Regions from separate parts of the Vibrio fortis genome, predicted to be linked through region 1. Evidence: predicted binding sites of a transcription regulator. Region 1 holds the regulator's gene; each other region holds the start of a gene.
What was found. The regulator PurR, encoded in region 1, represses purine synthesis genes. The targets are predictions, from matches to a motif close to TNANGNAAACGTTTNCNTNA.
Positions count from the first base shown of each region.

Region 2: a site for PurR is predicted at 2,957-2,976, ahead of OCV50_RS06000 (phosphoribosylaminoimidazolesuccinocarboxamide synthase). Genes of this name have one in related genera too.
Region 3: a site for PurR is predicted at 3,032-3,051, ahead of glyA (serine hydroxymethyltransferase). Genes of this name have one in related genera too.
Region 4: a site for PurR is predicted at 5,655-5,674, ahead of pckA (phosphoenolpyruvate carboxykinase (ATP)). Genes of this name have one in related genera too.

Region 1 is NZ_AP025487.1:1,136,538-1,144,238, forward strand. It holds gene glgA (glycogen synthase GlgA) at 1-1,248, shown strand, start outside; gene OCV50_RS05170 (alpha/beta fold hydrolase) at 1,493-2,290, shown strand; gene OCV50_RS05175 (DUF2007 domain-containing protein) at 2,382-2,702, opposite strand; gene OCV50_RS05180 (TVP38/TMEM64 family protein) at 2,717-3,397, opposite strand; gene OCV50_RS05185 (TfoX/Sxy family DNA transformation protein) at 3,522-4,112, opposite strand; cyclic di-GMP riboswitch class I at 4,241-4,325, opposite strand; gene purR (HTH-type transcriptional repressor PurR) at 4,497-5,501, opposite strand; gene torD (molecular chaperone TorD) at 5,822-6,469, opposite strand; gene torR (two-component system response regulator TorR) at 6,726-7,439, shown strand; gene elyC (envelope biogenesis factor ElyC) at 7,552-7,701, opposite strand, start outside.
Region 2 is NZ_AP025487.1:1,322,502-1,330,202, forward strand. It holds gene OCV50_RS05990 (helicase-related protein) at 1-1,008, shown strand, start outside; gene OCV50_RS05995 (transporter) at 1,215-1,592, shown strand; gene OCV50_RS06000 (phosphoribosylaminoimidazolesuccinocarboxamide synthase) at 1,755-2,858, opposite strand; gene OCV50_RS06005 (SulA-like leucine-rich domain-containing protein) at 3,107-3,529, opposite strand; gene OCV50_RS06010 (hypothetical protein) at 3,953-4,141, opposite strand; gene OCV50_RS06015 (hypothetical protein) at 4,307-5,341, opposite strand; gene OCV50_RS06020 (OmpA family protein) at 5,405-6,073, opposite strand; gene OCV50_RS06025 (DUF2786 domain-containing protein) at 6,192-6,881, opposite strand; gene OCV50_RS06030 (DUF3334 family protein) at 7,060-7,701, opposite strand, start outside.
Region 3 is NZ_AP025487.1:2,492,853-2,500,553, reverse strand. It holds gene OCV50_RS10890 (hypothetical protein) at 1-378, opposite strand, end outside; gene OCV50_RS10885 (winged helix-turn-helix domain-containing protein) at 523-2,028, opposite strand; gene OCV50_RS10880 (YitT family protein) at 2,158-2,760, opposite strand; gene glyA (serine hydroxymethyltransferase) at 3,107-4,357, shown strand; gene OCV50_RS10870 (hypothetical protein) at 4,729-5,058, opposite strand; gene OCV50_RS10865 (DUF4250 domain-containing protein) at 5,274-5,465, opposite strand; gene OCV50_RS10860 (YaeP family protein) at 5,467-5,670, opposite strand; gene OCV50_RS10855 (tellurite resistance TerB family protein) at 5,790-6,458, opposite strand; gene OCV50_RS10850 (proline--tRNA ligase) at 6,703-7,701, opposite strand, start outside.
Region 4 is NZ_AP025487.1:117,073-124,773, reverse strand. It holds gene gspE (type II secretion system ATPase GspE) at 1-950, opposite strand, end outside; gene gspD (type II secretion system secretin GspD) at 950-2,971, opposite strand; gene gspC (type II secretion system protein GspC) at 3,013-3,909, opposite strand; gene hslR (ribosome-associated heat shock protein Hsp15) at 4,226-4,612, shown strand; gene hslO (Hsp33 family molecular chaperone HslO) at 4,631-5,509, shown strand; gene pckA (phosphoenolpyruvate carboxykinase (ATP)) at 5,847-7,472, shown strand; gene OCV50_RS00510 (AsmA family protein) at 7,632-7,701, shown strand, end outside.

The DNA.
Region 1 (7,701 bases):
CCTCATACGGCTTATCAAGTTAAGAAACTAAGCGTTGAAGGTGTGCAAGTTTTTGGTATTGAATGCCAACAGTACTTTGACCGCCCGGAAATGTATGCTGAGAACAATCAAGCTTACGCCGATAACGGTGAGCGATTTGCGTTCTTCAGTGCGGCATGTCTCGACATGCTGCCAAAGTTAGGCTTTCAACCTGATATTGTTCATGCCAACGATTGGCATACTGGCTTTGTTCCATACCTGCTGAAATCTCGTTATCAAGAGCACGATTTCTTCAAAGATATGCGTAGTGTTATTTCGATACACAATGCCGTCTTTAAGGGCGTATTCTCATATGATGAGTTGCAAAATCTGCCAGAAATGCACGGTCGATATGTACCGGAAGCAGCAGTCAGTGACACTCATGTCACCATGCTGAAAGCTGGCGTGATGTGTGCAGACAAGATTAACGCCGTTAGCCCGACTTACGCGGAAGAGCTCAAAACAGAACTTGGCAGCCATGGTATGGCGAAAGAGTTCCAACACCGTTCTAATGACCTATTTGGAATTTTAAACGGCTGTGACTATGGATCATGGAACCCTGAAACGGATGCTTATCTGCCGCGCAAATACAAGGCCACTAAACTTAGTATGGCGCGAGGCAAGTCTGCTTGTAAGCAAAAGCTGCAGCAAGACGTTGGCCTTCCTGAGGTAGATTGCGCCGTGTATGGAATGGTTTGTCGTTTGACGAACCAAAAGGGCGTTCACTACTTAATTCCAATCATTGAAGAGTTCTTAAAGAACGATCTGCAAATTGTGATAGTAGGTACAGGCGATCCGGTGTTGGCAAGTCAGCTTAAAGAGCTTTCAGCGTTGCATTCAGAGAAGTTTTCGTTTGTGGAAGCTTACAATAACGAACTGGCACATTTGGTTGAAGCTGGCTCGGACTTCTTCTTAATGCCATCGGAATTTGAGCCTTGTGGTTTGAATCAGATTTACAGCATGGCTTATGGCACGCTGCCAATTGTGCGTTCAGTCGGTGGTTTGAAAGACAGTGTTAATCATTACGATGATAATCCTGAAATAGCTACGGGTTTTGCTTTTAAAGAGCCAACGCCTCAAGCTTTGCTTTCAGTATTGCACCGCTCTTTACTGCTTTATGCTCAAAGACCTGCCGAAGTTCGTCGCGTTCAGCTCTATGCTATGCAACAGAACTTTTGCTGGGAAGATGCCGCTAAATCTTATTTAGAGATGTATCACACAGCGTTGTAACTTGGGAATGTGAAATGTAAGGTGTTCCATAGTGAACACCTTTTTTCGTTTTTAATGTGTCACAATAAACGTTTAAATTACCAATAATTCCATATAACGCTTTGGGAGTAATTGTGGTTGAGCTATTCATAACACTGATAAGATGATTGACACTACTATCACTTAATCGGTTTAATAGCGTGCTATCATTACCAAGCACATTTCCCCGGTGTTCAAGCAAATAAGTAGAATTAAAGCGATAGGTATGTCTGAGAGTTTATTATTCCATAAAACATTCAATCACCCGACTAGTGATGAGTGGGTCGTTTTCGTCCACGGTGCTGGTGGGAGTTCGTCCATTTGGTTTAAGCAGATCAAAGCTTACAAACAGCACTTTAATTTGTTGTTGATTGACCTACGAGGACACGGTAAGTCTGACAACCTTTTGAAAGAGTTGATCAGCAACCGTTACACGTTCAAAGCGGTAACGCTCGATATTCTTAAAGTACTCGACCATCTTAAAATTCGTTCAGCGCACTTTGTTGGTATGTCGCTGGGTACTATTATTGTTCGAAATGTAGCTGAGTTGGCTGCCGAGCGAGTTCGTTCAATGGTATTGGGCGGGGCTGTAACACGCTTGAACACGCGCTCTCAAGTCTTGGTTAAGTTAGGCAACTTGAGTAAACACATCATTCCTTATATGTGGCTCTATAGTCTGTTTGCATACATTGTGATGCCGCAAAAGAGCCAGCGCGAGTCTAGACACCTTTTCATTCGCGAAGCGAAAAAACTATGTCAGAAAGAGTTTAAGCGTTGGTTTATTCTCACTGCAGACGTTAACCCCTTGATGCGATATTTCAAAGAACGAGAATTACCTATTCCTACTTTGTATCTGATGGGAGAGCGTGACTATATGTTCATCAAGCCAGTTAAAGAGATGGTCGCGGCACACAAGTCGAGTGAACTGGTGGAGATTGCCAATTGTGGTCACGTTTGTAATGTTGAGCAGCCAGAAGAGTTTAACCAACGCTCTATCGAGTTTATTCAAAAGCAAATCAAATAGCGGTAATGTGTTGGGGTATGACCCACGGATATACAAAAACAGGAAGCGACTAGGCTTCCTGTTTTTTTTTGGGGACTCTTGTTACGACGGTCTATGTTTCGGGGCAAGGTGAACCACACTGCCAACAAGACCCAAACTGAGCTTCGTTGACTTCATGACATTGTGTACAGCGCCACTCTTCATAGATAATCGAATCTTGCTGCTTCTTATAGGCGTTGATGAGATTCAGAGCTGCTGTCGCATCAGAAGGCTCGTAAAGCCATACGTATGGGTCTGTTTCTTCCGAGAAAGGGATTTCCCCCTTTAAACCAAATAATCCTTCCCCACGCACTTCACAGGCGATTTTTTCACTCTCTAGAAGCCCACATATGATGTGAGCCTCAGTTGGGTTTGCAGCGCTGAATATTTTCATCAATTTTCCTTTATCTATTCAGCGACTGGCGCCGAACGAAACTTACTCATGATCCATTTAGCTGCAATTGGGAACACACCTAGTAGTGCGAAAGAAAGCAATACTGAAGGAGAGACAATACCTGACAGAGAATCGATCTCTGCTAACTGAGTACCTGCGTTTAGGTAAACCGCAGTACCTGGCAACATCCCCAATTGGCTAGTCAAATAATAGCGTCCTACGGAGATAGGTGTTAAGCCCATCAACAAATTAATTAGGAAGAATGGGAATACCGGAATCAAGCGCAGTGAGAATAGGTAAAACGCACCGTCTTTCTCTACACCTTGGTTAATAGTAGAGAGCTTATCGCCAAACTTACCCTGAACCCAGTCACGCAATAGAAAGCGACTACTCAGGAATGCTAATGTCGCACCTATGGTACTTGCAAAAGAGACCAGTAATAAACTCGTCCAGAAACCAAATAGCGCTGCGCCGAGAAGTGTAACCACAGCAGCACCTGGAATAGAAAATGCGGTGATCATTATATAGAGGATAAAGTAGGTCGCTGCTGCGACAACAAAGTTAGTCTCTATATAGTCATTAAGAAGTGCCTGCTGAGCTTTGGCATTTTCGAGAGTCAAGTATTGACCAAAGTTGACGGCTAGCAACACGATTGTGGCAACTAAAATTATGCCTAAAATCATTTTCTTACTCATAGGAGCGTCCCTTAATCTTTTGCTTATTGTTAGTATAGTTAGACAGGCGAAGGAAAGATTAACTTTCAAAAGAAAATAAAAAAAGCCACAAAAATGTGGCTTTTTGCAATTAGGTGATTTGGACCTAATTTATATAACTGATGAGCTCGTCGCGTCTTTGTTGTGGTATCACAGACCAGTGTGTGCCATTGATAGCACCTTCAAGTGCCCAAAGTAGCTCTAAGCTAACACTCGATGAATGAGACTCTTTAATTGCTTTGTAAGCATTAACAGAACCTGATTCATACAAGCTCTCAACTGTGTCGATACCTGCTTTTTTCAGCATACGCTCTGTAGCAAGACGAAGGTTCGGCAGATCTTTCAATCGGGTCGGTTTAGCCGATGACTGAATTTGCTTCTCTTCTTTAGCACAGTTAAGGGAGGCTTTTGCCAGTTCGATAATGCGTTCTTGAGCCTGCCAGAGGTCTTCTGGGAGGGCAAAATACTTAGTTACGACTGGGAAACCACGTTTCTTGTAAACGTAAGGTTCAAAGCCCTGTTGTTCAAATTGTGAAGTAGTATTCTTGTCAGCTCGAATGTGTAACTGGTTGTTTACGACCAATGCAAACATAGTGTCGTCGGCAAATAGGCCGAAACCGCCAAACATTGAGCGTGACTTTATCTTTCCAAGTGGCTCAAATAACTTCATTGAGTCCTTGAGTATCGGTTTATCCATATTGTTTATCTCGGTGTATTTGAATTACGCCACCAAATAAGCAGGTCCGAGAGATTAGCAAAATGTCGCAATAAAATTGTCAATAAGCCGTAAATTACTACTAAAGGTAGGAAATACTGCATTTTGCCATCGGTAACCCCGCTACCATACCAATAATGGGTTAGGCCGGAGGCTTTGCGTCTCACCCTTTCAAGTGATTTGCCCTGTGCGTGACTGTATAATTAAGAATAAAGTTTTTTGTTGAATGAGGTTCACACTTGTTGCTCAAAAGTGTGATCTCGGTTCAGTTAATTGTTGCCTTAATATGCAACTGAGCTTTTACTTTTAACAAATAAAAAAAACGCACCAAACGGTGCGTTTTATTAGAATTATCTAAAGTTTACGTTACTTTAACGTTTTTACTGTAGCGCGCTCGATAATCTCTGGATGCATCTCGAATACGCGTTTTTCATGGTCTTTGTCTTTGATGCGCTCCAACAGAATTTCAAACGCATTCTTACCGACACGACGTTTTGGTTGGTGAACCGTTGTCAGTGGTGGTGAGAAGTACTCTGCCAGCTCAATGTTGTCGTAACCAATCACAGAAATATCTTCAGGGATCTTAATGCCTTGCTGCTGTAGGCGGCTCATAAGACCAAGTGCCATCGTGTCGTTAAAGCAGAATACTGCAGTAGGGCGGTTTTCCATTGCGACGATTTTATCTGCTGCGATAACTGCAGTATCACACTCGAAGTTACCTTCAAGAATTAGGTTGTCATCTGCTTGGATGTCAGCTTCTGCCAATGCACGACGGTAGCCTGCGATACGTTCAACACATGCCGCTTTATCTAAATGACCACTTAGACAAGCAATACGCTCATGCCCACGTTCAACTAGGTATTTAGTTGCCAGATAGCCACCCTCTTCAGAGTTGTCGATGATCTTATCCGCTTGTGAACTCTCAGGGCCCCAGTCCATAACAACTTTTGGAATGTCAGCATGGCGGTCAAGCATTTCACGAAGTTCTTCTGTTAAGTCTGAACACATCACCAAGATGCCATCTACCCGCTTTTCAGCAAGCATTCGGATGTAGTCACGTTGCTTCTCGTAAATACCACCAGTGTTACATAGAATCAGCGTGTAACCTTGACGGTAACAGTAGCTTTCTACACCATCAATAACTTCAGAGAAGAATAGGTTGGTTGATTGAGTGACCAACATACCGATAGTGCGTGTAGAGTTACATTTCAGGCTACGAGCAACCGCACTTGGTGCGTAATTTAATTCGTCTACGGCTTTGTTTACTTTTTCTTGAGTCGCTTCTGCTACGAAACGTGTCTTGTTGATCACGTGAGAAACGGTGGTTGTTGATACGCCGGCTAAGCGAGCGACATCTTTTATAGTTGCCATGGCTTTATCCTATTGATAGCTACTTTCTCAGAAGTACGGAGTAAGTAGCCGTTTAAGCTACCAGAACAAGAGCTTAGAATTTGTAGGGCTCTCTCGGTACTAAAGTGCTAAAAAACAAAAAACCGCTAATGAGAGCGGCTTGTCTTAACACCGAAATGCTCTTAGCTAATTTAAAGCATAGCATTTCGAGAATGTTTCATATTTTATCGTTTGCGGTCACAATTTTAGACTGACTAGAAAATACTCGCAATAACATTCACCCAGAAATCTGGGTGAATTGTCACATTCTACCTAAATTGTGCCTTTAGTCATTAGTGAATTTATTCACCAGCTAAATATTGCGCATCAAGTTTACAGAAGGCAGTTAGCAATTCTGCAACACACGCGTAAAAACCAAATTCATCAAATTCACGACATTTTGTTGCAAATTGTGGAACCCAGCTAAGAAGTTGTTGCTCAACAAACTCATGTTGTGCAGTGAAAGCCGCTTCTAGTTCCTGCTCGGTTTCAAGATCGTTTGAACGAATAATGATGTTGCCTAGGAAATCTAATTCGATGGCTAGGTGATCGGCCGGCTCTTTTAGGTCTTGGTTTACTGCAATACCATAAGAAGCCATGATCGCTTCCATATCTTGAGCAGGCTTCGCATTCAAAAGGCCGCTCTTGTCTAGGTAAATAGAAGCGTACGGTAGAGCGCCATACTTGTCAGACTTTAGGAACAATTCGCAAAAATCTGATGAAAGCTCTAACTGAGCATCTTCACGGTTCTGCAATCGGTTAAGCGCATCGACTAGACTATTGATGGCTGGTTTTAGTGTTTCATTATCACCGAGACCAGTTAAAAACGAACGAATCTCAACCGAGTGGTAGTTATCCAATTCTTCTTGAGTCAGTTCTTTTGCGAACAGGCTCGATAGCCACCAGTAAATTTCAGCTCGTTGTTCATTGAACGCTTTCGTTTCTTTCATCTCAATAATCCTAATATCGTCTTTCGTAATATCTGCGGTACGAAGGCTGACTAACCGTTGTATTTGCAAACTGCAAAGTTACTCGTTAGTAGTAATGCCTATATTGAATTGCGATGGAGGTTAAATAGCAAGGTTTAAGATTGTCTTGTATCAAAAAAAATTCAGGTTTCTGGCTTTTATCTTGCGTACTACTAGAATTGTTACTAGTTATGAATAGAATAGTCACTGAAACTATTAAATAAGAAAAGTGGTGTAGATGAGCTATCACGTATTAGTCGTAGAAGATGATGTGGTAACCCGTAGTAAGCTGGTTGGATATTTCCAGAACGAAGGTTACACAGTAAGCGAAGCAGAAAGCGGCGCGCAAATGAGAAACGTTTTAGAAGAGAATAACGTTGACCTCATTATGCTGGACATCAACTTACCAGGCGAAGATGGATTGATGCTAACTCGCGAATTACGCAGTCAATCAGACATTGGGATTATTTTAGTTACTGGACGCACGGATAGCATCGACAAAATTGTAGGCCTAGAGATGGGCGCAGATGATTATGTTACTAAACCATTCGAACTTCGCGAGTTGTTGGTTCGAGTGAAAAATCTACTTTGGCGAATCTCGGCTGCTCGCAAGTCACCATCAGGTGTGGCGGAGCAAGCGGAAGATGAATCTATTGTTCGCTTTGGCGAGTGGACATTTGATATTCCACGTCGCGCGCTGAGTAAGAATGGTGAACCTGTGAAGCTAACCAAAGCTGAATATGAGCTATTGGTTGCGCTGTCATCATACCCGAACCAAGTATTAAGCCGTGAGCGAATCCTAAACATGATTAGCCACCGTGTAGACGCGCCAAATGATCGTACCATCGACGTACTGATTCGTCGCATGCGTGCGAAGATGGAGTTTGATCCAAAGAACCCACAAATCTTTGTGACGGTTCATGGTGAAGGTTACATGTTTGCTGGCGATTAACGCTCAGAATTAAAATGCTCAACAATCGAAAATGAAAAAGCCGAGATACTCAGTATCTCGGCTTTTTGTTTGTGTTATTAGCTTAGTATTGCGCAACCACCTCTAAACAGGTTTAGGGCGCTGGCTGTTCGTCATTTGTCAGTGATGCATCGGCCACTGTGGAGGCGTCATCGTCAAGGGTTGATGGTTCAGGGATAACGATCGGCTCTTGGGTTTCAGAGCTCTGATTATCTAGCCAATCGCGCAGTGATTGCCAAACCAA
Region 2 (7,701 bases), 190 kb from region 1:
GATCTTACGCTATTAATCGGTGTCGTCCGTGGTAAAGAATACCCTCATCTTGTAATCGATAAGCAAGCATTATTAGAAGCTCAAGGTTTAGCTGAGCAGATGCGCGAGCTGTTTGAGTTACCTCAACTGGAAGTCGCGTCTCGATATAATAGGGTCGATTTACTCAAAGAGATTTTACGCCTGCACCCAGAGCTTGCGTTTGTTCGCAGAACTAAGCGTCGAGAGGCATTTGCCAATGGGGAGCTCGAAGTCATGTTAGGTAGGGAAAATCGAGTTCCAGACAGCAGTGAAGCTTTGTTAGTGCTTGATACCTATAGTTTACCGGGGCGAGGCGTAAAACAGACGTTGACGTTAGCCACGACGGTGGCTCCGATTCCAATTCAGTTGCTTGTCGAACAAGAGTTGGGTGAGTGGCAACAAGGAGAAACCGTTGTAGAAGGGTCATCAGATAACGCTGGTCAGGTATTCACAACCATGTCTTTGATTTACGCAGGCCGCGTGATTGATACCAAATTGATTGAGGCTCAAGGTCAGCTTTCACTTAAACCTGTCATTGATATGGTTCTTAATGACCAATATTTGGAAGGATTTGCAAAACAGAGAACTCAAGAGATCAAGCATTGGCAGCTCTATGTGAGAATGGGTTTGAGTGAATGTTGTGAGTACTCGCCAGAAATCGAAGCGCTCAACTTTGTCGATTGGTTTGCAGCGCAGCTAGAAGAGTTAGGCGTGAGCCAAGTCGATGAGCTAGAGATGTTTGATGCAGAAGATATCCCATTTGATGGTATTCCATATTGGGAGTACGCGGAATTTGCAGAAAAATACCCATTCCATTTACTATTGGCCGACCTCCAGCTCGATGTCGAATATCTTCCTCAGAGAAAGCTAGTGTATGTTCATTATTCAAGCGGTGGACGCAAAACTCCGCCCAAGCGCTGGGAGCTGCCCGTTTGGTCAGGTTGGCGTATCCAGTACAAGAAAGCGAGCCGAGTTTTGGACGTAAAATAAGACGAATTACTTCAATTTGTAAAATATTAATCAAATAGACGCATATATGAGTTTTCAGTGCGTCTTTTGTTACAAAATTGATTTTTATATGCCTTTTTAACCAATCAAAAGGTCATAAAAGACCATTCTTCTATATCCTATTGCTATAAAGAAAGAGTTAGTGGATATTAAAAGTATATTGTGTTGCCAATGTGTCGGGGGACATCATGGATAAACAAAAAGAAACCTGTGTAGAATTTGATTACACAAACTTTCTTGGCGCGTCATGCGACAAAAAATGGACTTTTCTAGAAGCACTCACCACATTTGCCCCTGTGTTCGGTACGGTTTGGAAAGATAGCATCAAAGATCTGGCGACTCCGGAAGATCGTTTATGGGAAAAAGCACTCAAGTCGCTCTCTACGCGAAAGAGTGATGAGTCGAACATCGTGACATTACTTAAGCTGGCAAAGTTGGAAGGCATTAATGAACTAAAAGTAGTCATGCCGTACTCGTTGGAGGATGAGCAGATCGAGTACATCGAATCACGAAGCCACTTGGTGATCACGGGAAGCTCAGCGGAAGAGTTCACAATAAAGTTATAGAGTTATAGATAGCGAGGCGTTGTACCAACCACAGTGAGTATTATCTCGACGCCAAGTTGAATAACAACAAAGGGCCGCTTATCAACTTCATTAATCGATTTACTGATTAATAAAGCGATAAGCGGCCCTTTGAGTAACAGACCTTATTGATAAAAAGGAGTGTTAGTCGATTAGGTTGTACTCAGCACGTAAGATGTCAACGATCTCTTGCTTAGGATTATCGCTCAACTCAATTTTGCTACCTGTAATCTTTTCAGCAATATCAAGGTAGGTACGAGACAGTGACATTAGCGCATCAAGCGGCAGTTCGTTATCACGAGCCAACGCTTCACGTTCAGGCATGCGCTCTTTGTTAAGTAGAATGTCAGCATCTGGGAAGTGGTTCAGCAAGAACTGGCGGAAGCCTTCTTTAGAGTTCTCGACGATGTTGCCTTTGTTGTACTCTTCGGTATCCCAAATACGTGATGAATCTGGCGTGCCAACTTCATCCATGTAGATGAGTTTTTCATTGCCTTGAGCATCGTTGACGTAACCAAACTCAAACTTGGTATCAACGAAGGTTTGATCAACCTTGTTCAATGCTTCACTAATCACGCCAAAGCCTTCTTTTAGTAGCTTTTCGTAGTGAGCAATATCGCTCTCTTTTGTGAAGTTAAATGCTGCGAAGTTCTGCTCGATATTCTGACGAGTGATATTGACATCATCAGCTTCTGGTACGCCAGGAATGCCCTTAAGAATACCCTTAGTCGACGGTGTGATCAGTAGCTCTGGAAGCTTCTTATCTTTCTCTAGTCCTTCTGGCATTTCGATGCCACAGAACTCGCGTTCACCATTTGCGTATGCACGCCACATTGAACCAGTAATGTATTGGCGACAAATCGCTTCAATCATCACAGGACGTGCTTTTTGTACAATCCAAACGAATGGGTGAGGGATATCTAGAATGTGACTGTCAGCCAGACCGTTATCTTTAAACAGCTTAAACCAGTGGTTAGAGATAGCGTTGAGTGCAGCGCCTTTACCAGGAACACCTTTTAAGCCGCCTTCGCCATGCCAAATACAGTCAAACGCAGAGATACGGTCACTAATAACCATGATTGCTAACGGCGCATCAGGTGCGACATCGTAGCCTTTCTCTTTAATTAGTCTTTGACTATCTTCTTCGGTTAACCAGTAAACTGAGCGAACTTTGCCACTGTGGACAGGTTTATCAGTACGGATGGGTAGATCATCATTTACGGCTAGAACTTGATCAGCGAGGCTCATTTAGACATTCCTATCTTTTATCAAACGTCATACAGAGAAGTGCATAACACACTCGATTAGGTGGGCATTATACCCAATCTAAATTCTGCTTCCAGAGAAAAAGCAAACGTTTGCCTATTTCTTTTTAATCCGCTGTTTCTTTTCTATCCACTATATTCTTTGCGCTTACTCGTTCTTTACAAAAAATAAAACCCCGCTCAATGCTGTCGTTGGTTTCGACAGAAAAGAGCGGGGTAGGCAGTGTTCGATTAGTGAATGTGATGAGTAGTGCTGGACTCAACAAAGAAGACTTCACATTGATATTGAATAGCGAGCTCACGTAAGTACTGTTGACCAAATGCATCGATCTGGTTACTCGCGACAATTGCACTGGCGTTTCGAGAGCGTATCGCTTTCTCTACTGTCTCCATTTCGCTCATTTGACGAGAAGGCTTCATATGAATGATGCGTTCGCAACAAATATTGAACTGAGAGAGTTCTTTTGCCGAAGGGCGAGGGGTTTGTGCTGTGAATAGCAACCATTGCTCTTGATTGGACAGCAAAGCCATACGCGCTAGCAAGTCGGCTTGATGGCGAGATTGATTAGAGCTTTGCGGCAGATGCGATGCCGCAGAAAATGCGCATTGAACTAGCGGGCTAGAGTGTTGTGCTTTTACGTGAGCTGGAATCATTTTTGCTGTCCTTATATACATGCTGTATGTGTATACAGTAGTTTTTGTGGTGCATAAGATCAAGCAATTTTTTGGGGAAATTATGTACAGAAAATCTGATTTTAATTGACATTTATAGCTAAGGTGTTGTTTTTGTTTGTGTTTTTAAATTTGAATGAATTCGCAAAATTTCTCATGATTAGGAAGGTTTGAGATCTACAGCACTGTTTCTATACAGGTTTATACAGTGGTTTTCTAAAAGTACTGTATAGGGGAGAGAGTAGGTTTAGATAGATCGGAGATTCTAAATACCGGGTGTTTTGAAGGGGGAAGGAGATTATTGCTAATCGCTTGTCGAATAAAGAGTGGTTAGGTGGGCGCTATTCGTGGCGATCAAAAAAGCGCCTCGATTGGCGCTTTTTTACTTCCGTGTTGAGGTAACTATTATCTTCTTGTTGCCTCGGAGAGTTTTGCTCTCATTTCCATTTCGCCGATATTGAACTGGCGAACGTCCATGGTTGCAATGTCATTGCATTCTTCACATGAACAATGAGACTTACCATCAAGGTAGTCATGTTTTTTTACTAGGCTTGGCTTTTTACACCAATCACATACGCCTTCAATTGTGAACATATTCTCTCCTCACCTGTATCGTCAGGTGTATTTTCGGCGTGAATTATGACACAAGTAGGACTAAAAAGTTAATTGTTTGTTACCTGTTTTTGAGAGGGAGATCGTTTGCGACACCAATAAAAATGGGTTTCCGTGCACTAGGTCGTTCCCGCTAGATTTTATTTGTTACGTTTTGGTAACATTTTGTAAAATTGTTTTCAGGGCAGCATTCAGTCTTTTCATCTCTTCATCACTTCCTTGGCCATCGGGGTGATAGATTTTAGACAGTTGCTTATAACGAATTTTGATCTGTTTTTGTTCAGGGATGGCCGAGCTTTTATACCCAAATACAGCACACGCCAATTGTAGGTTATGGTTACTCTTACTGTTTTGGCGCTTCTTCAACTCCTTATAGAGTGTCGCGATTTGGTGTTTTTGTTGTGATAGTTGGATATCTTTAAGCTTGATCTGTTCTCGGCTGATATCTTCAGTCTTGGTTTGAGCACCTTTACGAAGCTTTGTGATTAGAAAGCCAGAGAAGCCAATCAGTAGCATGATAGTAATCGCCAAGCCGATGATTATGTTCTGAGAAACGTTGTTTTCTTGATCAGATTGAAGCGTGGCTTGTGAGGGTAGCGTAGTGGTTACGATAGACGAAGCGGGTGCTTGAGTTGTCGTTTGCTCACTATATTGCTCATCAAGCGCCTTAAATGATGAGACTTGCTCGGAGCGGCGCTTATTAAATTGTGCTTGCAGGACTCGCTCATAAGCCTGTTGTGCCTGAGGCAGCTGGGAGCTGGCTAAGCGATACCAAAGTTCTGCTTGGTCAAGTGCATCAAATGACCCTGTTTCCAGCTCGTAGAGCTCTCCCAATTTGTATGCGGCGTGAGAATTACCTTCTATAGCCAGTTGCGTATACCAAAGTGCAGCTGCATTGATGTCCTTTTGAGTACCTTGTCCCTTGACTAGCATATCAGCGGTTTGCAGTTGAGCTTGTTGGTGACCTTGCTCTGCGGCACGCGAAAACCAATAGAAGGCTTCCTCTTCGTTTCTGATGTTAGATTCAGCCAAGTAGCTATCCGCTAAACGAAATTCATCTTCTGAATTGCCTAGGTTGGCTTTCTCTTGAAGCTGAATAAGCTCTTGCTGTGTAATCTCTGCAAATGACTGGGGGCTAAAAAGACAAAAAAGTAGGGGGATTAAAGGGAGCTTATGCAACATACATCCATCTTTCTCGGTAGTTCCTATAAAAAAGCCCAGCGATTTGGCTGGGCTTAATCGAGATTATTTCAGCGGTAGAATTTGAATCTCTACGCGGCGGTTACATGCTCGACCTTGAGATGTACCGTTGTCACAGATTGGGTAGCGTTCACCGTTACCACGAGCAATAGCACGGCCTGCAGCAACATCTTGAGAGATCAAGAATGCACGTACAGATTCAGCACGACGCTCAGATAGGATTTGGTTAGTAGACTCGCTACCTGTGCTATCAGTGTGGCCATCGATCACTAGGCTTGTGTCAGGGTATTCAACCAGGATACGCGCCACGCCACGCAATGTATTGTGAATACTTGACTCAAGAGCGTAAGAGCCAGATTCAAAACCGATGCCGTTTTCTAGGCGAAGTAGTAGTTGGTTTTCGCCAACACGCTCTACTTGAACACCTGAATTCAGTAGTTCTTGACGTAAAGCTGCTTCTTGCTGGTCGAAGTAGTAGCCAATACCACCACCGACAGCCGCGCCACCTGCTGCACCAATCAGTGCACGCTTACGACGATCTTTAGAGTCATCACCCGTTGCAGCGCCCGCTACGGCACCAGCTATAGCACCAATAAGTGCACCTTGTGTCGCAGAGTTTGTTTCAGTTTCACCTGTTGTTGCGTTTTGACGCTGAGTCGCCTGACAGCCAGTTAGAGCGATAGTCAGCGCAAGTGCTAATGTGATTTTTTTCAACGTGTTGTCTCCATGTTGTACTTCAGTCATAACAGTCGATGTGTATGACAAACATATTGTTCTGTATATCCGTCGAAGGAAATATTTATCAGCGGTTTACTGTTAAGTAAACCCGGTATTAGGATTTGGTAATCCGTTTTGCTGCCTGAGCACCCGCTACAGGGCGGTTTACAGACAGCTTACGACCTTTCTTTAAGCCTACTTCATAATCAGCAGTGAGATTCTTCATTGCTTCTTTCAGTTGCTGCTTAAAAGTTTCGCGGTCGATGTTTTTAAACTCTTTATCAATATAGTTGTTAATTTTGTTATTTGACTCGTCATCGGGTGTGATCGTAGGTAGTTTTTCAAGCGCACCCTCAACCCAGCCAGAAACAAATGAGTTTACTCTGCGCGTGACTTCCGTCGAACTGGTTCCAGAACCTGCGAAGCTGTTACGGAATTGGCCAGTATGCTCGTTCATTTCACGATAGATGATGTCGAAGGCGAAAGCGGCGAAAATTGCACGATCCGCTTCACCGATGAATTCAGCGCGTTTAAGGCCTTTGTGGTTAAGTAGAACGGCTTCTACTCCAAATTTAGTATTGATACCACGGATGACACGCAAAAGAGTCGAGCTAATGTTAGCCGGAAGCAGATGTGTTGATTGAGTTTTCCCCATCTTGATGAATTCAATATCGTCCTTCTCGAGGCCGTATTTGAGCATCAAGTTATGCGCCATTTTGATCGCGTTAGCGGCTTCGTTAACGTTGGCTGAGTTTCCAAGTTCTAGGCACTTGGCAATTTTTTTGAGGGCTCTTTTCTTATCCATCGACTGACTTAATCATTACCACATTTTTTTAAAAGTCCGACATTTTACCCGTTTTAGCGAGTAACAGAAAGTAAAACTCGTGTCAGTAATTGGAAGGGGAAGTATGGATTTGGGGGATAGAAACGAAAAACACCATCAAATGTATGATGGTGTTTAGTGTATGAAAATGAGATTTCGCTTAGATGCCTAGCTCGTCAAGTAGGTCTGCTGCTGCGTCGTTGTCAGACGGTTTGTTGTCTGATTTTTCATCGTTCATTTTCTTTTGAGTTGCCTCTAAAATGCTGTCTGGGCATTCGTCTTCAGAAATTTCAAATTCCTCAAGCTGAATAAACTCAGTTTTGTCCATTGCCAGCTCTAGGTAGAAGATGTTGTTCTTTTCAGTAGAGAAGGTAACACGGCGCGCTTGTGGGCGGTCTAGGTTGGTGTCGACAGACAGGTTTACTTGTTTGTTCAGCGCCAGCATTTTAGGTTGGTTCTGAGTAATGTTGGTTTGCAGCTCTTTGCGTACCTTATTAGTAAAGTCGCCAACCAGTTGGTTCATTAGTTCACCCAAAACATCGCCCACTTCATCAGAGGTGTGCAGTACAGCAAGCTCATCTTCTGGCATGCCCATGTTGCGCATGTAGTTGGTGTAGATCTCTAGAGCCGCTTTTGAAGTGAAGTTGATAACAACTAGACCAGAAAAACCGCCGTCGAATAGAACAAAACAACCAAAATCTGGCTTAAGGCTGGTCTTACTGATCTTTTGGACCATCGCTGAGTATTGAACAGAAGAAGCTGTCGCAGAAGTCAGTACACTAGATACCGATTGGCATAGTTT
Region 3 (7,701 bases), 1.4 Mb from region 1:
AAAGGTATGCTCCGTTTGCTGTTGGTCTTCATTGATTACTTCTTCAGACATGTAGAACTGACTGACGCCATAGTTGATAAGATCATTAACCACTTGAAGTAGAGCGTCGCTGTCTGGCGTATTTTGTAAACCTGCAATGACTTGGGCAGCAGTCAATGGTTGATACAACATCGACATATTGCCTTCTGGCTGTCCGTCAATTTCAAATGCGTAGTTCAAGGTTGTAGTTGGCTTTGGGGAAAACTGCGCATTTTTGATTGGGAAGTCGGTTTGGTTGTTTGGACCTTTTTGATTGTTGGTTGAACCTGACGAAGAGCCACCACCACAGCCATATAGAGCAACCAGAGAAGCGGTAAGTAAGGTAAGAGTTTTATTCATGTTACGTATTCCTAAAGTGAGCGGGCAAAGCGTGCCGAAATTGCTCGGAATACTAGTTTTTAGATGGCTTAAAGGGCAAAAAACGAAGTCACATGAGATCTTAATTTACATTTAGGTTTTTGATTTTAAAGTTTTTATATTTTTCTAATTAGCAAATTCTTCGCCCACAGAGGTACAGTAGTTAATCATTAGGTTCTCCCACTGTTTAATGATCAGAGGCTCCTTGATACTTAATTTTAAGCTGCTCCAAGGTTGCAGACAGGTCTCTTTGGACTCAGGCTGAGAGAGTCTAGAAAATAGTTCTTCGGAAGGGATAACTCTTAGCAGCGCAACCAAAGACTCCATGTAGTTCAAACGAAAGTTATCGAGGTTTCCCTGCTGAAAGCTGATGTGTGAGATCATCATATAGATGAGAGCGTTCTCAATGCTCGAGTGTCCCGATGGTGTGGTGAGCAACTCTTTAGCTGTGGGTAGATCGCGCAGCTTAAAATGGATGACACCGAGCCAAAGCTTGAGCTCATCAGGCAGTAACTTAAAGTGTGTTTGTACTCTATTGGTAAAAAGAACCAAACGTTGCTGGTCCGTTTCGAACAGAGCCAAGTGACGAGCCAACAGGGTGGAGTTCATACAGTTAAGTTGCATCGACTCGATATCAATAAACTGATTCGAAATAAGTGCGTTGAGCTGGTTATTGTCGATAGACCAGTTAGGCATCTCAGGTTTTGGCAACGCAAAGTAGTCGGCGAGGTCTCGATTTATTTCCATAAGACTGCCACTGAGACTGTCTATTTCAATGGTGTAAGTTCCGCGAAAAGCCAGTTTCCCAGAGTTTGGATAGATGAGGCTCACTTGAGCGCTAAGGCGAGAGTCGACCTCTTGATCTTTCAGCTGGATGTTCAGCAGATAATCGCTGGTGCGCATGTTCTTTGCACCAGGAAAGAAAGGGGAGTTATCTATGGGATCGACAAAGTAGCTCGGCGCATCTTGATTCGCGATATCAGTGTAGGTGTACTGGATCTGTTGTTGTAACAGTAGCGCTTTAATCGCAGCTCGATACTGCCTAGCGTTATCTCCGACGGCGTCAATACGGCTTAGTAATAACTCGACTTTAGGAATCAAACGCTGCTGTTGGCTGATCTCAGAGCTTTGGCTCGGTGATTGCCACAACAAATAACTCAGTGTGATTGTGCTTGCAAGTAGGGCAAGTGTGACGAGCCATAACCAAGGTGACTTTGAATTGGTTTTACTGTGTTCTGCCTCGGGCTTAACATCAATTTCAGCGTCAGCGGTATCTAAACGTACAGAGCTTGGGCTGAGAAAGTAGCCCTTTCGCGGGTAGGTCACTAATATCTTGGTGGCATCGCTGTCTGGGAGGTGTTTTTGCAGTATCGAACGCAGCGTGCTGATTCGATTAGTTAGGACATTCTTGGAAATAAAGCTGCTTTGCCAAATCTCTTGGATGATCAGTTCAGCAGAAAGGGGCTCTCCAACATGACGTAACAGGAGTTCCAGTAGCTCAACTGAGCGTGGCTCTAGGTTGATGACTTCTTGAGGCGCACTTAACTCTCGGGTACTTGGGTTGTACACCAGATCATCGGCAATGACGATAGAGGTCTTGTTTGCCTGAGCAGCAGCGAGGAAGTCTTGCATAGGAAACCGTGTTTCATAAAAACAGACGATTCTAGCTGCTTTATTTATAAAAAGCAGCTAAGGATCTCAGATTAAGACACTAACTTTACCTTGGCTCAAAAGCGAGAAAGTGAGTGCGAATGGGTAACACTACGAACTGTAACTCACCGAATATCTTGTCGGCTTGTGGTTCATTGCGAGTACAACATTTAATACAGCGGTACCAAGCACTGAAACGGCGATGATCCATGGTGATACAAAGAAGAACGATGCAAATAGAATGCACGCATCAATGGCCATCTGACTTTTGCCCACTGAAATGCCATAACGGTCTTGAATGTAAAGGCACAGTACATTGAATCCACCTAAGCTAGAGCGGTGACGGAATAGAATGAGCATACCAAGCCCCATCAGTAGCCCGCCGGCAATGGCGCAGTAAATTTCATTATGGGCATCAAGAGAGATGACTAAATATAGATGATCCGCAAAAACAGACACTAAGGCACCGGAAAAAGCACTACTTATGGCAAAATGACGTCCAAAACGTTTCCAAGCTAATACATAGAATGGGCAGTTCGCGATAAAGTAAAGCACACCGAAGGTGACAGGTAGAAATTGACTTAATAGCAGAGCTAAGCCTGTCGTGCCGCCAGTAAGGAGTTGAGCTGACTGTAAAAAGAAGACGCCTTGTGCGACTAAGAAAGTGCCTGTAAGAATGGCAACCCAATCTTCTTTACGTGTGTGTTTTTCCATCGTTTTAATAATTACCTAGCCAATAAAGGCGTGCATAGTAGAGAAAAACATGCATTTTCGGTAGCTTGAGACACAAAATTAAGGTAAACCTATGTAATATTCGTTTTACAGGGTGTAAAGCGAAAACTTGACAGTAAGTCGCGTGCTGATGCGATGTGTCGCATAAGTATGATGAAGCTTATATGTCATTATGAAAAAACTGCATGATAAAATTGCAATTAGCTCTTTATGACCTAGATCAAATTATGTATGATGCGTCCCATCAAAACGGTGACGAAAACGTTTGCTTTCGGTCGTTGTGTGGTTTTTTTGAAACTTTCAGTACAATCTGAGTCAGGAGATACAGATGCTTAAGCGTGACATGAACATCGCTGATTACGATGCGGATCTATTCGCAGCTATCCAAGAAGAAACTCTTCGCCAGGAAGAACACATCGAACTAATCGCTTCAGAAAACTACACAAGCCCACGTGTAATGGAAGCTCAAGGTTCTCAGCTAACAAACAAATACGCTGAAGGCTACCCAGGCAAGCGTTACTACGGTGGTTGTGAGTACGTAGACAAAGTTGAAACTCTAGCAATCGAGCGTGCATGTGAGCTATTCGGCGCTGAATACGCGAACGTACAACCTCACTCAGGTTCTCAAGCGAACAACGCTGTATACATGGCGCTACTGAATGCAGGCGACACAGTTCTAGGTATGAGCCTAGCGCACGGTGGTCACCTAACTCACGGCTCTCCAGTTAACTTCTCTGGTAAGCTTTACAACATCATCCCTTACGGTATCGACGAAGCAGGTCAAATCGATTACGAAGAGATGGAAAAGCTGGCTATCGAGAACAAGCCTAAGATGATCATCGGTGGTTTCTCTGCTTACTCTCAAATCTGTGACTGGAAACGCATGCGTGAAATCGCAGACAAAGTAGGTGCTTACCTATTCGTTGATATGGCGCACGTAGCGGGTCTAATCGCAGCAGGCGTTTACCCGAACCCAGTACCACACGCACACGTTGTAACAACAACAACGCACAAAACGCTAGCGGGTCCTCGTGGTGGTCTAATCCTTTCTAACGAAGGCGAAGATCTTTACAAGAAGCTAAACTCAGCAGTATTCCCAGGTGGCCAAGGTGGCCCTCTAATGCACGTTATCGCAGGTAAAGCAGTAGCGTTCAAAGAAGCGCTAGAGCCAGAGTTCAAAGAGTACCAAGCTCGCGTAGTTGCTAACGCAAAAGCAATGGTTGCTGAGTTCATCGCTCGTGGTTACAACATCGTTTCAGGTTCTACAGAGAACCACCTGTTCCTAGTTGACCTAATCGACAAAGACATCACAGGTAAAGAAGCAGACGCAGCACTAGGTGCGGCAAACATCACAGTAAACAAGAACTCAGTTCCAAACGACCCACGCAGCCCGTTTGTAACGTCAGGTATCCGTATCGGTTCTCCTTCTATTACTCGTCGCGGTTTCACAGAAGCAGACGCGAAAGAGCTAGCAGGTTGGATCTGTGACATCCTAGATAACATGGGTGATGAGTCTGTTATCGAAGCGACTAAAGCAAAAGTGCTAGAGATCTGTAAGCGTCTACCAGTTTACGCTTAATTTTTTCTGCGTAGTAATTTGAACTTCGTTGTCGACCATGCTCACTTACATTCGTAAGCTCCGCGTGCTCTCCTAGAATTTCAAACAACTACTTTGAAAAACACTTTTAAAGGGGCTCATTGAGTCCCTTTTTTATTGGTATAGAAATGCTTAGAGCATGAGCGAATTTCTGTGTCGCACATACTCATTTGCTAGCGCAAATTCCGTGTGAGCTCCTTGAACTTCGCTTATCTACTTTGAAAAAGAGTTTTAAAGGTCCTTTTTGGGGCCTTTTTTGTATCTGGTGAACTATGAGCTAACGGAAAAAACAGGCAGGTATTAAAAAGGGTTAATATATTTACGTTAACCCTTTGTATTTGTTTGTGTCGGTTCTACTTTTTGATGCTGAGTAGGGTGCCTGATTTACACTTGAATGAGTAGTAATGGCGGCTTTCACTGAACTTGCCTAAGCCTTCGCCATCACAGTAGTCGATGTTGATATCGCGCATGACTTCCAGTGTATCTTCACTGCTTAAAGCGAACTTGGAGCCGTCAGAGCAGACGATGCGGACTCTTTCGTCATGACTTACTGAATAGAGTTCGACTTCTGTATTACACAGTTCAAAAGAGGCTTCGCGGAAATTGTCTTGCTGACTGTTGGAAGCGCAACCTGCAGTGATGAGTGTTGCAGTAAACACTGTTAAAAGTCCGAGTTTTTTCATTATTGATCCTTCACCTTTATTCTTTTTAGCGATGATTCTTGCTTCCTGCTTCGGGTAGCTTTTACAACGACAGGCTTCGACTCAAGGAGCGTGAGTAGACATAAAGATATAAAAGTATAGGCGCAAATTTATAATTTATATAAGTTTTTTGCTTTTAACTGGCGCCAACAAAAAAGACCAACACGAGGTTGGCCTTTATCAGTCTGAACTAAGATTTATCGAAATTGTTTCGCTTCTGGTAGGAATTCAAAGCCCGCGGTTGCAAGTTTTGCTTCGAGTGCAGCTTTATCAATATCGAAGAAGTTAGCGAGTTTATCGAGGTCGCCAGAGAAGTCGTCACGTAGCTTCATGTTAACAATGCTCATCAGCATCACTGGATCCATGGTTTCAAAATTCGCTAAATTCATATTAGTCCTCGAAATCAGAGATCAGTAAATTCGCTGCAGCAAAGGCGGCGCGTTCACGCGCTTCGTGTGGAAGAGACTCATCGGCTGCCAAGTCATTGAGTGTTTTCACTGCACATGTAATCGCTTGAGGGATGTAACCCTGATCGCCACTACCGATTTGAGAATAAAGCTCACGCACTAAATCACAACAATCGTATACTTTCATTTCTATACCTAACTAAATGATAACTTCTCTCAATATACACACAGAGAAAAGCAAAAACAAAGCGCATTCAACGAAAACTCGGTTTAGTTTGTTCTTGCTCAAGCTCTCATTTTGCGAGGTTAAATTGTGACCTGTTGTTCTAGCTGCAGTTTCACTTCATCGGCTAGGTTTAACTGGCGTGCGAGCTCTTTCAAATACGCTTTTTCCATAAAGTTTTGCTCATCAACCACGATCAACGAAGCGAGGTAGATTTCGCTTGCTTGTTGCGGGCTGGTGGCGAGCTGCGCAATGTCGCTAGGATCAAGCGGCTTATGCAGCTCTTCTGAAACTAGCTTGGTCAGTTGATAGTCCGCGCCCATGTTCTCGACAGCTTGCTCTATCTTTGTCATCTCTTCCTCGTCGACATGTCCATCTGCTTTGGAAGCGGCGATCATTGATCGTAGAATCAGCAGGTTATGATTAGAGTCCTGCTCATTGAATGTCGCTTGAGGTGAAGAGTCCGGTGTGCCCTGTTTAGCTTGGTAGTCGTTATACACCTTGTAAGCTAAAGCGCCGAGTGCGGCCGCGCCGCCAATACCAACGGCCTTTTTACCGATTTTCTTGGTTTTCTTTGACCCCATCAATGCGCCTAACAGCCCACCGCCAATGGCGCCAGCACCGAGAGCCCCAAGTTTACCTTTGTCTTGGGTCAGTCCGCTTAAGCTAGAGGAGCCTTGAGAGAGTTTCTGGCTGCCTTGTTTTACCAGATCCGACTGCAGTGCTTGGTTAAGTAAACTTTTGATATCCATGGAACCTCCAGAAATAAACACGTTGGAATTGTCTTGAGATTCACTATACGTCCTCGAAGATGAACCGAGGATTAACTTACAACGATTTACATTCAGTTTGGGGAAGAGAGGCAAAAGCAGGAGGGATAAAAAAGGCCGCCATGTGGCAGCCTTTTGGGGTTTTAATCGAACACGATTTCAATTGAATAGGAATTCAATTGAATAGGAATTCAATTGAATAGGAATTCAATTGATGACGATCTGCTTATTTAGCAAACTGAGCCGTTACGTGCTCAACAATTGAATCCATTGCGACAGCTTCTTTAGTGCCTTCGCGACGGTTCTTGTATTCGAAGTTGCCTTCTTTCATTGAGCGATCGCCGATCACGATAGTGTGAGGGATACCGATCAGCTCGATGTCAGAGAACATTACCCCTGGACGCTCTTTACGGTCATCGAACAGTACTTCGATACCCATAGCTGTCAGTTCAGCGTATAGCTTCTCAGCCGCCGCTTTCACTTCTTCAGACTTGTGCATGTTCATTGGTACGATAGCTACTTGGAAAGGCGCTAGTGCGTCTGGCCAGATGATGCCGTATTTGTCGTGGTTCTGTTCAATTGCAGAAGCAACTACACGAGAAACACCGATACCGTAACAACCCATCTCTAGGATAGTGTTTTTACCGTCTGGACCAAGAACAGCAGCATTCATTGCTTCTGAATACACATTACCAAGTTGGAAGATGTGACCCACTTCGATACCACGTTTAAGTTGCAGAGTACCTTTACCACATGGGCTTAGGTCACCTTCGATAACGTTACGTAGATCTTCTACTTGAGCAAGCTCAACGTCACGACCCCAGTTAATACCGAAGTAGTGTTTGCCGTCGATGTTTGCACCAGCGCCAAAGTCACTCATTACAGCAACAGAGCGGTCAACGATGAATGGTAGCTCTAGGCCTACAGGACCAAGTGAACCTGGGCCAGCGCCAACTAGTGCGCGAATCTCTTCTTCAGATGCCATCTCTAGTGGAGAAGCAACTTGTGGAAGGTTTTCTGCTTTCACTTCGTTTAGCTCGTGGTCACCACGGATGATAAGAGCAATGATGTCTGCATCTACTTCATCAGAAGCTTTAACAAATAGAGTCTTAACGGTTTTCTCAATCGCTAGGCCGTGTTGCTCTACCAACTCTGCGATAGTTTTCGCGTTTGGCGTATCAACCAGTTCCATCTCTTGAGTTGGTGCAGCCGCTTCTTCAGTAGG
Region 4 (7,701 bases), 1.0 Mb from region 1:
CTCAGACCACGAGCAAAGGTCATATCAACCTTAGGGTTTACCTGAGTTTGACCAATACCGTCGATATCAAATTCGATCGGATCTTCAACGGTCAGGATATTGCGCTCATTACTGTTGAGCTCTTGCAAACCCGCATACAAGGTCGTGGATTTACCAGAACCCGTAGGACCCGTTACCAAGATAATGCCGTGTGGACGTTGAATCAGTTTGCGGAAGTTCTCGTGGTTCTGCGCTGTCATACCTAGGCTATGCAGATCAAGACGAGTCGCATTTTTGTCGAGTAGACGCATAACCACACGCTCACCATGTGATGATGGCATGGTAGAGACACGCACATCCACAGCACGGCCACCGATACGAAGAGAAATACGACCATCTTGTGGCACGCGTTTTTCTGCAATATCTAGCTTCGCCATCACTTTTACACGTGAAACCAATAGTGGTGCCAATTTACGACTTGGGGCTAATACATCACGCAACACGCCATCAATACGGAAACGGATAGAGAGTGACTTCTCGAAGGTCTCGATATGAATATCCGAAGCGCCCTCTTTAATCGCCTCACCCAACATCGCATTAATTAATTTGATGATAGGCGCGTCGTCTTCAGACTCCAGCAGATCTTCGTCTTGTGGCAGCTCTTCAGCCAGTGAGAAGAAGTCGTCGTTATCAGCGCCGATGTCTTCCATCAGTTGACGCGCTTCTGATGAGTCACGTTGATAAGCTTCAGTCAGCTTTTTCTCGAACTCATCAGAGACAATCGCTTGTGGAGTAAAGCCACTTTTCATCACGCGGCTCACCTCTAGGATAGCCGCAGCCTTGAGTGGCTCTACATAGTAAAGAACTGGCGGACGCTCTGGGTGCTGATACTCCAACACCATTTTATAGCGGTTAGCGAAGCTGAATGGCAAACGCTGAAAGCTGCGTACAGGCTCAACCATCTCTGCCATTATTGCTCTTCCATCTGATCAATGAACGCCTGAATCTCTGCTGGGTGATTATGACTCTCACCAAACTTAGGCAACACTGGGATGTTATCGTCATCCAGTAGCTTCAAACCTTGCTCTGCTTTGAACAGTTGCTCTGCACGAATGAAGTTGTATTTGCGCTGGGTAATGCCATCTGCCGTCATACCATCACGAATAATGGTTGGCTTGATGAACACCATTAGGTTCTTCTTCTCTACCTGAGTACTGGTTGACTTAAATAGGTGACCAAGTACCGGAATATCCCCAAGTAGCGGTACCTTAGATTCACTCTCTAGAGCACGCTCATCAATCAGACCGCCCAGCACCAGCATTTGGCCATCTTGAACAATCACAGAGGTATTTAGCTGACGCTTAGCAAAACGAACGTCGACCGCACCGTTAGCGCCCAATACGTTAGACACTTCCTGTTCGATATTAAGTTGAACAGAGTCACCCTCGTTGATTTGTGGAACCACTTTTAGCTTGATACCCACTTCTTTACGATCAACGGTTTGGAATGGATTGTCGTTGCTTGAGCCGGCCGTTGAGCCTGTCAGTACTGGCACTTCTTCACCAACGATGAAAGAGGCTTCACCGTTGTCCATTACAGTAATGCTTGGAGAAGATAGGATGTTCGAGTTTGAGTCGGTCGCGACCGCACTAATTAGCGCAGTCCAGTCACCCATTACTAGACTCACAGCAGCACCATTTACGCCTGACAGAGCAGAAGCTAACGTAGAGTAATCTCCCGGTTCCGTTACGTCATATGGAACTCGGTTACCGTTATTGTCTGTGTAGTATTCGGTACTTGTTTGATCTTCTGCTTCTTCCAAGCCAATCATTACCTGACCAATCGAGGCTCCGGTATTGCCGTACTGAATCATCGCACCTGTTTCAAGGTTACCCCATTGAACGCCAAGGTTAACGCCGTCACCCTCTGCCATTTCAACGATAAGTGCTTCAATCAGAACTTGAGCTCGACGAATATCCAGCTGAGCAATCACATCTTGCAGTGCATTCATGATATCTGGTTGTGCAGTGATGACTAACGAGTTGGTCTCTGCGTGTGCAGAAATCATCACCTGATTACGATTTGAGGTACGATTTTTACTTGAGCTCTGCTTCTCTGATTGCAGATTGTCCGACACACCCTTAAGCACATCGACCAAGTCTTCTGCTTTTGCATATTTAAGGTAAATAACTTGGTTATTGCCTTTGGTCGCCATCTCAACATCAAGCTGTTCAATCAGCTTTCTTAGACGGCTGCGCACTTTAGGATCGCCAGAAATTAGAATCGCGTTAGTACGCTCATCTGCCACCAGCTTAGGTTGCAGGAATGCCGGTGTGTTCTTCGCATCGGTGGTTTTGTTCAGAGCATCAACGATACGAACCATCTCTGCAGCAGAAGCATTTTTCAGCTCAACCACTTCGATCTCTTTATCACCCGCTTGGTCAACACGCTTGATGATTTCAGCAAGACGGTTCACCACCGCAGCACGACCTGTAATCAGGATGATATTGGCAGGGTCATAGTGCACTACGTTACCCGCGCCTGCGTTATCGTTCAGCTGACGCAACAGTGGTGATAGTTCACGCACGGAGACATTACGCACCGTCACAACTCGTGTGACAACACTGTCGCCTTGGATGTTTTCACGGTCGCCAACAACGGGAATAGCAGAAGTCTTGGAGTCTTTGGCTTTGATGATCTTAAGGACGCCAGATTCCATCTCAACCACAGCGTAGCCGTACACTTCCAAAACATTTAGGAAGAAGCTGTAATACTGCTCTTCATTGAGTACGTCATAACTGCGTACATCAATCTTGCCGCGTACCGACGGGTCAACGATGATCGTCTTCTCTAGGTTGCGACCAACAATATTAATAAACTCTTGAATATCAGTGCCCTTAAAGCTGGCACTAAAATCATTCGCGATGGCTGCTGGTGTGCAGATTAAGCTTCCTGCTAGTAACCATGCACTTTTCTTAAACCAATGCTTCACGTACTACTCCTACACTCTCGCCGTTCACTTGGCGAAATGTTTTAAAATTCGATAAAAATGTCATGCTGCTGTCCGTCTCTTTCGACCACTAAATTCAACTCGGTCAAATCAGAAATAGAACGGAAAATAGTGCCCATAGCAGCGGGATCGGTCAGGTCTTGTCCATTAAGCTGAGTCGCGATGTCTCCACTTTGGAGCCCAACAGATTTAAAAAGTTCGGGATCTTTTCCAGGACTGACACGATAGCCAATCACATTACCGTCGCGTTTCACCTGTGAAAGGCGCACATATTGGAAGATTTGTTGTGGGTCTTTGGTGATCTTCGCTTTAATCTCTTCAAGCTTCTCTTCGGCTGAGCCCGGATTATTCCCACGTACGGACGCCGATGCACGAGGCTTCGCTGGTGCAGAGACCGATAAGCGTTTGTATTCCAGACCTTCTAACATCAGAGTCTCGTCGCGACCAGAGTTATCAATGAGCACGCGATCAATCAACACCGCCTTAAGTTTAGCGCGTGTTCCTTCTATCTCTTCGTTAATACCGTAAGTCGCTTGTTTGCCACGGTTAGCAATAACCGCAAGGCTGCGTTGTGGATCTGAGCTTGCTACCGCACCAACCAATACTAGGTTTAAGCGCGTCTTAGGAGCATCTTGAATGACGGGCTGCTCAACGACCTTCGGCGTTTCAGCATTATACTCACCAAAAAAGTTGCTCTTTTGGAGAGAAGAAATATCAAGCGTAGATTGTGGTCGAGAAGATGACGAGGCTTGCGCTTTCCATGGCGTAACGGACTGCTCTGCAGGTTCAATCAACCAAGCTAACTGCCCTAGTATCCATGCAGAAACGGCAATCAATACACAGCAAGTTATCAGGCTCAGCTTTTGCTGAAATACAAATCCATTCTCTATTAAGCGGCTCAACAGGGGAGAATTTCCCATGCGATTTTTGAGCTCTAATAACTTCACTTGCCTAAACCCTTTTGTGAAGATGAGAGCGCTAAATCATTAAGCTCTCAGCTTTTTTGTACATAAATTCTACGCCAATTACTCATTTAGCATAGGATCCAAAACTATATCATAGCTGACGCATAAAAAATCATAACGTGAGCTATTTTGCAGTATGCCTTGAAAAAAAACACATTTGCCACCACTTTAGCTTCTACCAAATGTGATAAGCATCATCTATGACAAGTTGCGAACTGATTTTACTCAGTTTAACCACATTCATTTTTTCACTTAAAAGGCACAGCGCCATATGAAAACTGCTAATGAAGCTGTCAGACTAGATAAATGGTTGTGGGCAGCACGCTTTTACAAAACTCGCTCTATTGCTCGCAATATGGTCGATGGTGGTAAAGTCCACTATAATGGTCAACGCAGCAAACCAAGCAAAATCGTAGAACTTGGGGCAGTAATTTCACTGCGTCAAGGCAATGAAGAAAAGACGGTAACGATCGAGAAGATTTCTGATCAGCGCCGCGGAGCTCCAGAGGCTCAAACCCTTTATACCGAAACGAAAGAAAGCTTGGCAAAGCGTGAAGCACACGCCCAACAGCGTAAATTACATGCACATAACCCAAGCCCTGAACGTCGTCCTGACAAAAAGCAACGTCGTGACATCATCAAGTTCAAGCATCAATAAGCTAGAAGGAATCGCCAAATGGCAAACAACGTTTTAAATCGCTACCTATTTGAAGACCTATCGGTACGTGGTGAATTGGTACAACTGGACGAAGCGTACCAACAAATTATTTCTAGCAAGGAATACCCAGCGGCTATTCAAAAGCTTCTTGGTGAGCTATTAGTTTCAACGACTCTTCTTACTGCGACTCTAAAGTTTGAAGGCTCTATCACTATGCAACTGCAAGGTGACGGCCCAGTATCTCTAGCAGTAATCAACGGTGATCACGACCAGAAGATCCGTGGTGTAGCACGCTTTGAAGGCGATATCGCTGATGACGCAGGCCTACACGACCTTATGGGTAAAGGCTACCTAGTGATCACCATCGATCCTAAGAAAGGTGAGCGTTACCAAGGTATCGTGGCACTAGAAGGCGACACGCTAGCTGACGTTCTTGAAGGCTACTTCGCAAACTCTGAACAGCTTAAGACGCGCCTATGGCTACGTACTGGTGAACACGAAGGTAAACCACACGCAGCAGGCATGCTTCTACAAGTAATGCCAGACGGCACTGGTACACCTGACGATTTTGAGCACCTAGAGCAGCTAACGGCAACGGTAAAAAATGAAGAGCTATTCTCTCTAGAAGCGAACGAACTTCTATACCGTCTATACAACCAAGAGAAAGTACAGCTGTTCACACCGCAACCGGTTGAATTCTTCTGTGGTTGTTCACGTGAGCGCAGTGGCGCAGCTATCATCACTGTTGCTCAAGAAGAGATTTACAGCATCATCAGTACTGAAGGTAGCGTTGCTCTACACTGTGATTACTGTGGCACGAATTACTCTTTTGATAAGAACGATGTTGATGCTCTGTTCGCAGAAGCCGCAGATAAAGGCAGCAATACGGTTCATTAATTTACGCCGATCTAAAAACACGTAATTTACCCCAAAAAGGTCAGCGCAAAGCTGGCCTTTTTTGTGATCAAAATAGCGCAAAACCCGTAACATTTCGTAATAAAATCACCGCTTAATTTTAATCAATTAATAATGTTCAAGCCCCTAGCGCAAAGGTTTGCGTACAGGATAGACTAGTTGGGCCAATATGTGACGAGACACTTAAAACCCCATGGAAAATATGGATAATTTTTGAGCTATATCCCTGTTTCCCCCATGTCTCGTTGCTAGCATGGTGAGCAGATAACAACAAAAAATTAATACAAAATCCCTACAAAATATCCTACAAGGAGCACCTATGACCGTTATGGAACATACAAAGGCTGCACAAATTGATCTTACTAAACACGGACTTACTGGCGTAACTGAAGTACTGCGTAACCCAAGTTACGAGCAGCTGTTCGTGGAAGAAACTCTTCCAGGCTTAGAAGGCTACGAAAAAGGCGTAGTAACCGAGCTGGGTTCTGTTGCTGTTGACACTGGTATCTTTACTGGCCGCTCACCAAAAGATAAGTACATTGTTAAAGACGATACGACTCGCGACACTATGTGGTGGTCGGATCAAGGTAAGAATGATAACAAACCGATTACAACTGAAGTGTGGAACGACCTTAAAGAACTCGTGACTACACAGCTATCTGGCAAACGCCTGTTTGTAATTGACGGTTACTGTGGTGCTAACCCTGATACACGCCTAAGCGTACGTATTATCACAGAGGTGGCTTGGCAAGCACACTTCGTTAAGAACATGTTTATCCGCCCAACTGAAGAAGAGCTGGCAACGTTCGAACCAGACTTCGTTGTAATGAACGGCGCGAAAACAACCAACCCGAAATGGCAAGAGCACGGCCTGAACTCTGAAAACTTTGTCGCGTTCAACCTAACTGAGCGTGTACAAATCATCGGTGGTACTTGGTACGGCGGTGAAATGAAGAAAGGCATGTTCGCAATGATGAACTACCTACTTCCACTACAAGGCATTGCATCTATGCACTGTAGCGCGAACGTGGGTGAGAAAGGCGACGTAGCGGTGTTCTTTGGCCTATCAGGTACAGGTAAAACAACCCTATCTACAGACCCTAAACGTCAACTTATCGGTGATGATGAGCACGGTTGGGACGACGACGGCATCTTCAACTTTGAAGGTGGCTGTTACGCGAAGACGATTCGCCTATCGAAAGAAGCTGAACCAGAGATCTACAATGCAATCCGTCGCGACGCTCTACTAGAGAACGTAACGGTACGCGGCGATGGTTCTATCGACTTTGACGATGGTTCAAAAACAGAAAACACACGTGTTTCTTACCCAATCCATCATATCGATAACATCGTTAAGCCAGTTTCAAAAGCAGGCCATGCGAAGAAAGTTATCTTCCTAACTGCGGATGCATTTGGCGTTCTACCACCCGTTTCTAAGCTAACTCCAGAGCAAACGAAGTACCACTTCCTATCTGGCTTCACAGCGAAACTAGCAGGTACTGAGCGTGGTATCACAGAGCCAACTCCAACGTTCTCTGCAGCGTTTGGCGCGGCGTTCCTAACGCTGCACCCAACTCAATACGCAGAAGTACTTGTGAAGCGTATGGAAGCAGCGGGTGCAGAAGCATACCTAGTGAACACTGGTTGGAACGGCAGCGGTAAGCGTATCTCTATCCAAGATACTCGCGGTATCATTGATGCAATCCTAGATGGCTCAATCGACGATGCAGAAACTAAGGTTATCCCTATGTTTAACCTAGAGGTGCCACTAGCACTGCACGATGTTGACCCAACAATCCTTGATCCACGTGATACTTACACGGATCCACTACAGTGGGAAAGCAAAGCGAAAGACCTTGCGGAACGCTTCATCAACAACTTTGATAAGTACACCGACAACGATGAAGGTAAGGCGCTTGTTTCTGCAGGCCCACAACTGGATTAATTGTTCAATCTGCTCTGAGGGCAAAGCCTTATTGCTAATGCCCTCTTAAAAACGGTATTTTTGTAGCAAGCCCCTCTTTTGAGGGGCTTTTTTGTTGCCGCAGCGCGTATTTTGTTCCACTCTATTTTGAGCAACGAAGAAATGGAAGGTGCGCTAGGAATGAAAAGAGTCATCATGGTAGTTGGGATTGTGTTATCTGTCCTCGTCGCAGCCATTGCGGCGCTGCTAC